3 regions of the Croceicoccus sp. BE223 genome follow, and region 2 is predicted to be linked to each of the others. Evidence: predicted binding sites of a transcription regulator. Region 2 holds the regulator's gene; each other region holds the start of a gene.
The links. Region 2 encodes LexA, which represses DNA repair genes until DNA is damaged. Its sites were predicted from a motif close to GTTCCNCNCTTGTTCT; they were not measured.
Positions count from the first base shown of each region.

Region 1: the regulator LexA is predicted to act here: its motif matches at 2,063-2,078, upstream of recA (recombinase RecA).
Region 3: the regulator LexA is predicted to act here: its motif matches at 1,955-1,970, upstream of J2X37_RS13235 (UvrD-helicase domain-containing protein).

Region 1 covers NZ_JAVDWB010000006.1:196,713-199,991, forward strand. Annotated here, with positions in the region: gene alaS (alanine--tRNA ligase) at 1-770, opposite strand, end outside; gene recA (recombinase RecA) at 926-1,984, opposite strand; gene J2X37_RS13310 (response regulator) at 2,120-3,279, opposite strand, start outside.
Region 2 covers NZ_JAVDWB010000006.1:28,813-32,091, forward strand. Annotated here, with positions in the region: gene J2X37_RS12515 (molybdopterin molybdotransferase MoeA) at 1-1,014, shown strand, start outside; gene lexA (transcriptional repressor LexA) at 1,101-1,781, shown strand; gene J2X37_RS12525 (ComEC/Rec2 family competence protein) at 1,788-3,279, opposite strand, start outside.
Region 3 covers NZ_JAVDWB010000006.1:176,729-180,007, reverse strand. Annotated here, with positions in the region: gene J2X37_RS13235 (UvrD-helicase domain-containing protein) at 1-1,918, opposite strand, end outside; gene J2X37_RS13230 (hypothetical protein) at 2,075-2,752, shown strand; gene J2X37_RS13225 (hypothetical protein) at 2,936-3,279, shown strand, end outside.

The DNA.
Region 1 (3,279 bases), 170 kb from region 2:
GAGGCGGCGATCAGCGCCTTGAACGTGTCGATGTCGTAGTTGTCGTGCACGCCCTGCATGACTGCGGCAATCCGCTCGAGCCCCATGCCGGTGTCGATCGACGGCTTCGGCAGCGGGTCGCGCGAACCGTCTCCCTTCTGCTCGAACTGCATGAAGACGAGGTTCCAGATCTCGATGAAACGATCGCCATCCTCGTCCGGGGAGCCCGGAGGGCCGCCGGGGATATGCTCGCCATGATCGTAGAAGATTTCGCTGCACGGACCGCACGGACCGGTATCGCCCATCGACCAGAAATTGTCGGACGTCGGGATTCGGATGATCCGATGATCGGGAAGACCCGCGATCTTCTTCCAGAGAGCGAAAGCCTCGTCGTCGGTGTGATAGACCGTCGTCGTCAGCTTGTCGGCGGGTATGCCCCACTCCTTGGTCAGGAGCGTCCAGGCATGCTCGATCGCCTGTTCCTTGAAGTAGTCGCCGAACGAGAAGTTGCCCAGCATCTCGAAGAACGTGTGGTGCCGAGCGGTGTAACCGACATTGTCGAGATCGTTGTGCTTGCCGCCCGCTCGAACGCACTTCTGCGACGACGTTGCCCGAGGCGGATCGCGCGTCTCCAAGCCGGTGAACACGTTCTTGAACGGGACCATGCCGGCGTTCACGAACATCAGCGTGGGATCGTTGTACGGCACCAGGGGCGCCGAGTGGACCTTTTCATGCCCGGCCTTGCCGAAATAATCGAGGAAGGAGGCGCGGATTTCGTTCGTCGAGCTCATGTCAGCGCAGTTAGGCGAGAGCGGCATGAGCCACAAGCGGTGAAGTGCCCGATAATCCCGATCGGAGACATCGCCAATGCCGATTTCCCGCATGCAAAAGGCGGGCGCGGCTCCTGCCGCACCCGCCTTGTCTCGAAATCCGGCGAATCAGTCGATCACTCGTCGCCGTCAGGGCCGACCATCATCACTTCGGCCATCTCGTCGGTCTTGCCGCGAATGGCGTTTTCCAGCTTGCTGCAAAGCTCCGGGTTTTCCTTGAGGAAGTTCTTCGCGTTCTCGCGCCCCTGGCCAATGCGCACGGAGTCGTAGCTGAACCACGCGCCCGATTTCTCGACCAGCCCTGCCTTCACGCCAAGATCGAGAATCTCGCCGATCTTCGACACGCCCTCGCCGTACATGATGTCGAACTCGACCTGCTTGAACGGCGGCGCAACCTTGTTCTTCACGACCTTCACGCGCGTCGCGTTGCCGACAATATCGTCGCGGTCCTTGATCTGGCCGGTGCGCCGGATGTCGAGGCGCACCGACGCATAGAACTTGAGCGCGTTGCCGCCGGTCGTCGTCTCCGGGTTGCCGTACATCACGCCGATCTTCATGCGGACCTGGTTGATGAAAATCACCAGGCAGCGCGAACGGTTGATCGACCCGGTCAGCTTGCGCAGCGCCTGACTCATCAGGCGGGCCTGGAGGCCGACGTGGCTGTCGCCCATCTCGCCCTCGATCTCGGCCCGGGGCACCAGCGCCGCCACCGAGTCGATGACGAGCACGTCGATGGCATTGGAGCGCACGAGCGTATCGACGATTTCCAACGCCTGCTCGCCGGTGTCCGGCTGCGAGACGATCAGTTCGTCGATGTCCACGCCCAGCTTCTTGGCATAGGCCGGATCGAGGGCGTGTTCGGCGTCGACGAAAGCCGCCGTGCCGCCGACCTTCTGCGCTTCCGCGATGGCGTGGAGCGCCAGCGTCGTCTTGCCCGAGCTTTCCGGGCCGTAGATTTCGACGATGCGACCGCGCGGCAGGCCACCGATGCCAAGAGCGATGTCGAGGCCGAGCGAGCCGGTCGAAATCGCCTCGATCTCAATCTTCTCCCGGCTGCCGAGCTTCATCGCCGAACCCTTGCCGAAGGCCCGGTCGATCTGTGCGAGAGCGGCGTCGAGCGCCTTTTGCCGATCCACGTTGCTATCCTTGTCCACAATCTTCAGATTCGCAGCCATCGTTCCGGCCTTTCGCATCGTTGTCCCCAACCGGCCCCCAAGACCGGAATGAGATCGATGTATCTCATTTGTTCTTTTGGAACAAGAGGAGAACGAAAAATTCGGAACGCGCATTCGACCGCGCGTTCCAAGGGCTTATCCCCGCTCGCGCGTGGCGGATAGGACCGAGGCGACCTTTTCCCCGATCTGTGCGACGGAAAACGGCTTGGGCAGGAAATACATGGAGGCGATGTCGATCTCGCGGCGCAGCTGTTCCTCGGCATAACCGGACATGAACAGCACCGGCAGGGCCGGTCGCAACTTGCGGATCTCCCGCGCCATGGCCGGGCCGTCCATCGTCGGCATGACGACGTCGGAGATTACCAGGTCGAATTCCTGCCCCTCGCGCACGGTCTCCAGCCCTTCCTCGCCGTCGGCGGCGGTGGTGACGGTGTAGCCCTGGCGGACAAGCGCACGCTCGGCAACGGCACGGACGGTGTCCTCGTCCTCGACCAGCAGGATCTTGCCGGTGCCGCCGAAAGCCGCGCGCGGTTCGACATCCTTCTTCACTTCGGCCACGGCCTCTCCGGCCATGACTATGTGGACCGGCAGATAGACCGTGAAGCGCGTGCCCACGCCCACTTCGCTGTCGGCGAAGATAAACCCATCGGACTGCTTGACGATGCCATAAACGGTGGAAAGGCCAAGGCCCGTGCCCTTGCCGGTTTCCTTGGTGGTGAAGAAGGGCTCGAAGATCTTGCCCAGGCTGTCGGCGGGTATTCCTTCGCCCGTATCCTCGACAACGAGGGCGGTGTAGTTCCCTGGCGGCAGGATCTCGTTCTTCAGCGCGCGCACTTCGCGCGGCGTGATCTTGCGGGTCGAGATGGTGAGCGTGCCCACCTCGCCCTTGGCCAGCATCGCATCGCGCGCGTTGACGGCAAGGTTCACGATCACCTGTTCGAGCTGCTGCGGATCGGCACGGACCGCGCCGAGCGCGCGATCGTGATTGACTTCCAGCCGGATCTTCTCGCCGATCAGGCGTTTGAGCAGCGCCGAGACCTCTGCCACGACGTCGGGCAACTGCACGATCTGCGGGCGCAGCGTCTGCTGGCGCGAGAATGCAAGCAACTGCCGCGTCAGCGAAGCCGCGCGGTTGGAGTTGGCCCTGATCTGCTGGATGTCGTCATAGTCGCTGTCGCCGGGCGCGTGGCGCAAGAGCATGAGGTCGCAATAGCCGATGATCGCGGTCAGCACGTTGTTGAAATCGTGCGCGACGCCGCCGGCAAGCTGGCCGACCGCCTGCATCTTGGTCGCCT
Region 2 (3,279 bases):
GCGGTTCGCCAGTCCGATGGCTCGGGCCCATGGCGGATCGTCGGAGAGAGCGCGGCGGGCCATCCGTTTGGCGGACAGGTCGGCGCAGGCGAAGCCGTGCGGATCTCGACCGGAGCGATCGTGCCGCCCGACTGCGACATGGTCGTAGTTCAGGAGCAATGCGAGGTAGAGGGAACAAATATTTGTTTTTCAGGCAATCTTCCCGATCCGCGTGGGCGACATATCAGACCTAGCGGTCTGGATTTCGCAGCCGAAGACCGGATTCTTGCAAAAGGGTCCGAACTGCGCGCCGGCAGTGTCGCCCTCGCCATCAGCGCCGGTCACGCGATCTTGCGTGTGCACGTTCGCCCGCGGATCGCGATCATCGACAGCGGCGACGAACTGGTCAGGCCTGGCGACCCGTTGGGCGCAGGTCAGATTTCGGCAAGCAACGGGCCAATGCTGGCAGCGATGCTCGACCGGATGCCTTGCGAGGTGCTTGGCGCCGGGCCGGTGGCGGACGACGTGGAAGCGATCGCCGCTGCGCTGACCGATCACGAATATGCCGACCTCGTCATCACCACCGGCGGCGCTTCGGTCGGGGACCACGATCTCGTCCGTCCGGCACTGGAGCGGATCGGGGCCAGCATCGATTTCTGGCGCGTGGCCATCAAGCCCGGAAAGCCGCTGATGATCGCGACCCGCGGCAAGCAGGTCATTCTCGGGCTGCCCGGCAACCCCGCCTCGGCCTTCGTGACCGCGACGCTCTTCGCGCTTCCCATCGTGCGAGTCCTCCTCGGCGCCGCAGACCCTTTTCCCAGGCGCGAGCCCGCCATTCTGGCCGCTCCTCTCGCCCCCACCGGAAAGCGCGCCGAATTCGTCCGCGCGCGGCTGGCCGCGAACGGCGTCGTCCCCCTCGACCTGCAGGACAGTGGCGCGCTTTCGCCCTTGGCCGCAACCGACGCGCTGATCTGCCGCGCGCCGCACAGTACCGCGGCCCAATGTTCCGAACACGTGGAAATCATCCGGATCTGATCTTTGCCGTGCTTGACGAGACCGATTTTGTTTCATAATTGTTCCTTGTTCGTTCGCAAAGGAACGGCGAATAGGGAACATCGGTCATGCTCACCCGCAAGCAGCACGAACTGCTTCAGTTCATTCAGCGCCGGCTCGAAGAGTCAGGCATTTCGCCTTCTTTCGAAGAGATGAAGGACGCGCTCGACCTCAAGTCGAAGTCGGGCGTGCATCGCCTTATCTCCGCGCTGGAGGAACGCGGCTTCATCCGTCGCCTTCCCAATCGCGCCCGCGCGCTCGAAATCCTGCGACAGCCCGACGATGTGACCGCGGGGCGCCCTGCTTCGGCAAAAGTGGTGGAACTGGCGAAGGCGAAGCCCGCACCGCTTCGCGAGGCGGCCAACGACGTGATCGAGATCCCGCTGCACGGCCGCATCGCCGCGGGCGCGCCGATCGAAGCACTGGAAGACGGGCAGATCCTCCCCGTTCCCGCCGCCTTGCTCGGCGCGGGGGAGCACTACGCGCTGGAAGTTTCGGGCGACTCGATGGTCGAGGCCGGTATTTTCGACGGCGATTTCGCCTTGATCCGCAAGACGAACACGGCCCGCGACGGCGAGATCATCGTTGCCCTCGTGCGCGGGGAGGAAGCAACCCTCAAGTACCTGCACCGGGAAAACGGGATGCTCAGGCTCGATCCGGCCAATGCCGCCTACTCGCCGCAAGTCTATGGCCCTGACGAAGTGGAAGTGCAGGGCAGGCTCGCGGGCCTGCTGCGCCGCTACCACTGAAACTCGCTACCAGCCGTGCCGGTCCCCGTCGGGACGGGCACGGCGCACTACGCGCTCATCGATATCGATAATCGCGCCTCCCTGTCGGGCAAGTTCGCGTTCGTCGAGGCGCAGCCACGTCGGTCGGCAGTCATCGGGCAGCATGTCGGGCGAAATCGCGATCGCCACTTGCCCGCACAGGCGCGACAGTCCGACGGTGCGGGAGGCAGCGGCTCCGCGCACATAGATGAGCCTCACCGGCCCTTCTGGCGACATCAGCGCAAATGTGCACGGCCCCTCGGCGCACGACGTTTCCGGGCGGTCGGCAAGGTGTCGTATCCTTGCCTCAGGCGTGCCTGCCATCTCGAACAGCGCCTTGTCGTCAAACCGGGTCTCGGCCTTGGCTCGATAGGCATCGCCCCCCTCTGTCACCACGACCTGCCGCCCGTCCCCCGCGATCAGCACGTCCGGTGGCGGGGCCATCGCGATCCCGGTCAGCCCAAGTCCGTAGGGGACAGTCCCGAGCAGGCGAGCGCGGCCCGACCACAGCGCCAGCCAGAAGCCACCGACGCAGCACAGGACGATGGGCCACAGCGGGATGAGCGAGGTGACGATCACCGCTCCCGGCCGCGACGCAGCGAAGCGGGCCAGACCGAGCATCACATCGATCGCCATCCCGCCCGCCCACCAGGCGGCTGCGCCCAAGCCTGCTGCATCGAGCAGCATGGCCAGACCGATCGCGGGCATGATGACCACGGTCGTCAGCGGAATGGCGACGAGGTTGACGAGCGATCCGTAGACGCCTGTCCGTTGGAAATGGAACAGGACCAGCGGCATCAGGGTCAGTTCGACCACAATCGCGGTCAGGAAAAGAAGGCCGAGCCATGTCCCCCATTTCATGATCGGACCGCTGGTTCGCCCCCGCTCGCGCCAGCGCTCGACCGGCCCTGCGTTGTGCAGTGCGACGATCGCGACGACAGCGGCGAAGCTCATCTGGAAACTGGGCGAGATCGCCGCTTCCGGCCAGAAGAGCAGTACCGTGATCGCGGCCACCGCGATGAGCCGAAGCGATAAGGCCCGCCGCCCTAGCGCCAGGGCCAGGAGAACGAGGATCGCGGCGATGCAGGCCCGGATCGTCGGCAGTTCCGCTCCGGTCAACAGCGTATAGCCGATCCCCGCCCCGGCGGAGAGCAACGAGGCGACCAACGGCAGCGGCAGACGCAAGGCCAGCCATGGGAACAGCCCCAGCCCGCGCATCGCGACGAACCACACGACGGCGATGACCGCGCCGACATGGAGTCCGCTGATCGAGAGGAGATGCGCCAGCCCCGCGTCGCGCATCGCCTGCGTATCCTCGTCCGACAGGCCGGTGCGGTTGCCGGTGACCAGCGTCTCGGCAATCGCGGCCGCCGCTTCGCTGCCACCCATCGCGACGGTGCGCCGGGAAACCCAGCCCCCCAGCCGCTCGCGAAAGCCCGGTTGTTCAGCCCTGCCCGGATGCCCGCGCATGTCCGGCGCA
Region 3 (3,279 bases), 150 kb from region 2:
CGGCCGGAAGCTCGGACACGAAGCGCGACGGGATGGAACTGGTCCACTGGCCGTAAATGCGCCGGTTCGCAGCATGGAGGATGGTGCATTCGCGCCGCGCACGGGTGATCGCGACATAGGCGAGGCGGCGCTCCTCCTCGAGGCTGCGAAGGCCGCCCTCGTCGATCGCACGCTGCGAAGGGAAGACGCCTTCCTCCCATCCGGGCAGGAAGACATGGTCGAATTCCAGGCCCTTGGCCGCGTGCATGGTCATGATCGTCAGCGTGTCGTCGGCATCGGCGTTCTCGTTGTCCATGACGAGGCTGACATGCTCGAGAAACTCGCCGAGCGTCTCGTAATCCTCCATCGCGCGGGCCAGTTCCGAGAGGTTTTCCAGCCGCCCGGCCGCCTCGGCGCTCTTTTCCGCCTGCAGCATCGCGGTGTAGCCGCTTTCGTCGAGAACGGTGCGTGCCAGTTCCGCCGGGCTCAGCATCTGCGCCAGTTCGCGCCAGCGTGCAAAATCGCGCATCAGGGCGATGAAGGCGTTGCGCGCCCGTGCGGGAAGTTCGTCGGTATCGCAGAGGTCGATGGTTGCGGCGGCCAGCGGCAGGCCCTGGCGACGAGCGTGGACATGGACCTTTTCCAGCGTCTTGGCGCCAAGCCCGCGCTTGGGCTGGTTGTAGATCCGCTCGAAAGCGAGGTCGTCCGCCGGCTGGGCAATTACGCGCAGATAGGCCAGCGCATCGCGGATCTCCGCGCGTTCGTAGAAGCGGAAGCCGCCGACGATCTTGTAGGGCAGGCCGATCTGGATGAAGCGGTCCTCGAACTCGCGGGTCTGGAACTGCGCGCGCACGAGGATCGCGGCGTGCGACAGCTTGATACCGCGACGGGTCAGCTTCTCCGCCTCGTCACCGATGCGCCGGGCTTCCTCCGGGCCGTCCCACACACCCACCACGCGTATCCTCTCGCCAGCGGGAATCTCCGTCCATAAGGTCTTGCCCAGCCGTTCGCTGTTGGCATTGATCAGGCCCGATGCGGCGGCGAGGATTTCGGGGGTGGAACGATAGTTCTGTTCCAGCCGGATGACCTTCGCGCCGGGGAAATCCTTTTCGAAACGCAGGATGTTGGCGACTTCGGCGCCTCGCCAAGAATAGATCGACTGGTCGTCGTCGCCAACCACGCAGATGTTGTGGCGCGGCTGGGCAAGCAGGCGCAGCCACAGATACTGGACCGAGTTGGTGTCCTGGTACTCGTCCACCATGATGTACTTGAAACGCTGCCGGTAGCTTTCCAGCACGTCCTTCTCGCGGCGGAAGATGTTGACCATGTGCAGCAGCAGATCGCCGAAGTCGCAGGCGTTGAGCGCCTTCAACCGATTCTGATAAAGTCCGTAGAAATGCGCGCCCTTGCCGTTGGCATAGGCTTCGTTTTCCACGGCATCGAGATCGGCGGGATTCAGTCCGCGGTTCTTCCAGCGATCGATCAGGCCGGCCAGTTGCCGCGCGGGCCAGCGTTTTTCATCCAGGTTTTCCGCCTGGATCAATTGCTTGAGCAGTCGCAGCTGGTCGTCCGTGTCGACGATGGTGTAGTTCGATTGCAGACCGACGATCTCGGCATGGCGGCGCAGCATCTTGGCCGCGACGGCATGGAACGTGCCCAGCCAAGGCATCCCCTCCACAGCAGGGCCGATCATCCGGCCCACCCGTTCGCGCATTTCGCGAGCGGCCTTGTTGGTGAAGGTGACGCAGAGGATCTCGCTCGGCCAAGCGCGTTTGGTTGCGACGAGATGTGCCAGGCGTGCGGTGAGCGCTGCCGTCTTGCCCGTTCCCGCCCCGGCCAGCATCAGCACCGGCCCTTCTGTCGTCATCACCGCTTCGCGTTGCGGCGGATTCAGCCCGAAAAGCCATGGTTCCTGCGGGTTTGCCGCAGGCGCGGCTATCGCCGACGAGGTGGGGGATTCAGGATCGATCACCCGCGAACAGTTAGGGAACGCGCGCCGCGCGCGCAAGGGCGGACAGGCGCTGCCTTTGGAACGAATCCGGCGTGGCAGGCGTAGAATCGGTCAAACACCCAATTGGATTTCAGGAGTAATTCGATGAAGACCCTTTTGAAGGCCGGTGCCGCCATGTTGCTGGGCACCGCCGCGATCGCCGCCCCTACGCTGACTTCGGCGCAGACCAGCACGACGGTCAATTCGGTCAACGACAAGCGGGGCTACGACGCCCTCGACGCTGCGCAAAAGGCCGAATATGACGCTTGGCCGGCTTCGTACCAGACAGTCTATACCGGCTGGCCGGCCGAGTATCAGAGCGAATTCTGGACCTATCCGGTCGATTACCGCACGGCGTACTGGGGCTGGCCCGCTGATTACCAGACCGCATACTGGGCATGGCCGGTCGATTATCGGACCTCTTACTGGACTTGGCCCAATAACTACCAGTCCTATTACTGGGCGCTGACGCCCGAACAGCAGACCGCCTGGTGGGCGCTGACCCCCGAACAGCGTGGTCAGATCGTCGCGATGACGCCGGAGCAGCAGATGGCGGCCTGGTCGTCGATCAACGAGCAGATCGCCGTGAAGCAGGCGGCAGAAACCAGGACGGTCATGACGCCGAGTCCCGCGGCGCAGCCGGCCCCGGCGGCGCGCACCGGTGAATATCCGGTCTGCGGCGGCGCGATCCAGGACAGCTGCATCAATCCGCGGGAGGCGGGCAAGAACTATGGCAACCGTCCGCTCGATTACTGGCCGGGCAAGCCCGCCAGCGAGATGTAAGGACGAAAGGCAAACCGCCGCGGAGAGTGCGATCGCCGCGGACGCGTTGGGGGCGGTTCGGATTTCGGTCCGGCCGCCCCGTTCGCGTTGTTACCTTCGTTTAATCCCCGTCCTGTAACCGGGTTGCCAATCGGCCCGCTCTGCGGCCTAATCCGTGTCACCGGGAAACAAGGGGATATCTTGATGAAACGAACACTCGCACCCGCCATCGCGCTGGGCCTTTCGCTCATGATCGCCGCGCCTGCATGGGCGGATGACGGCGTGAAGTCCGAAGTCGTCGAACGAGACGCAAAGGGCCATGCCACGAAGGTCAAGGTTGGAGAGACGATCTACGCGGTCTGCACACCCGAATCGCAGGATGGTTGCATCAACCCGCGCGAAGCCGGGCTCAATTTCGGCAGCACGCCGCTCGATCACTGGCCGGGCGCACCCGCCAGCGGCCTGACCGCGGCGGAAAAGATGCGCACCGCGGAGCAGAACGAGGCGGCGCGGGCGAAGCTGGAAGCCGCAGCGCAGCCCCCGGAACA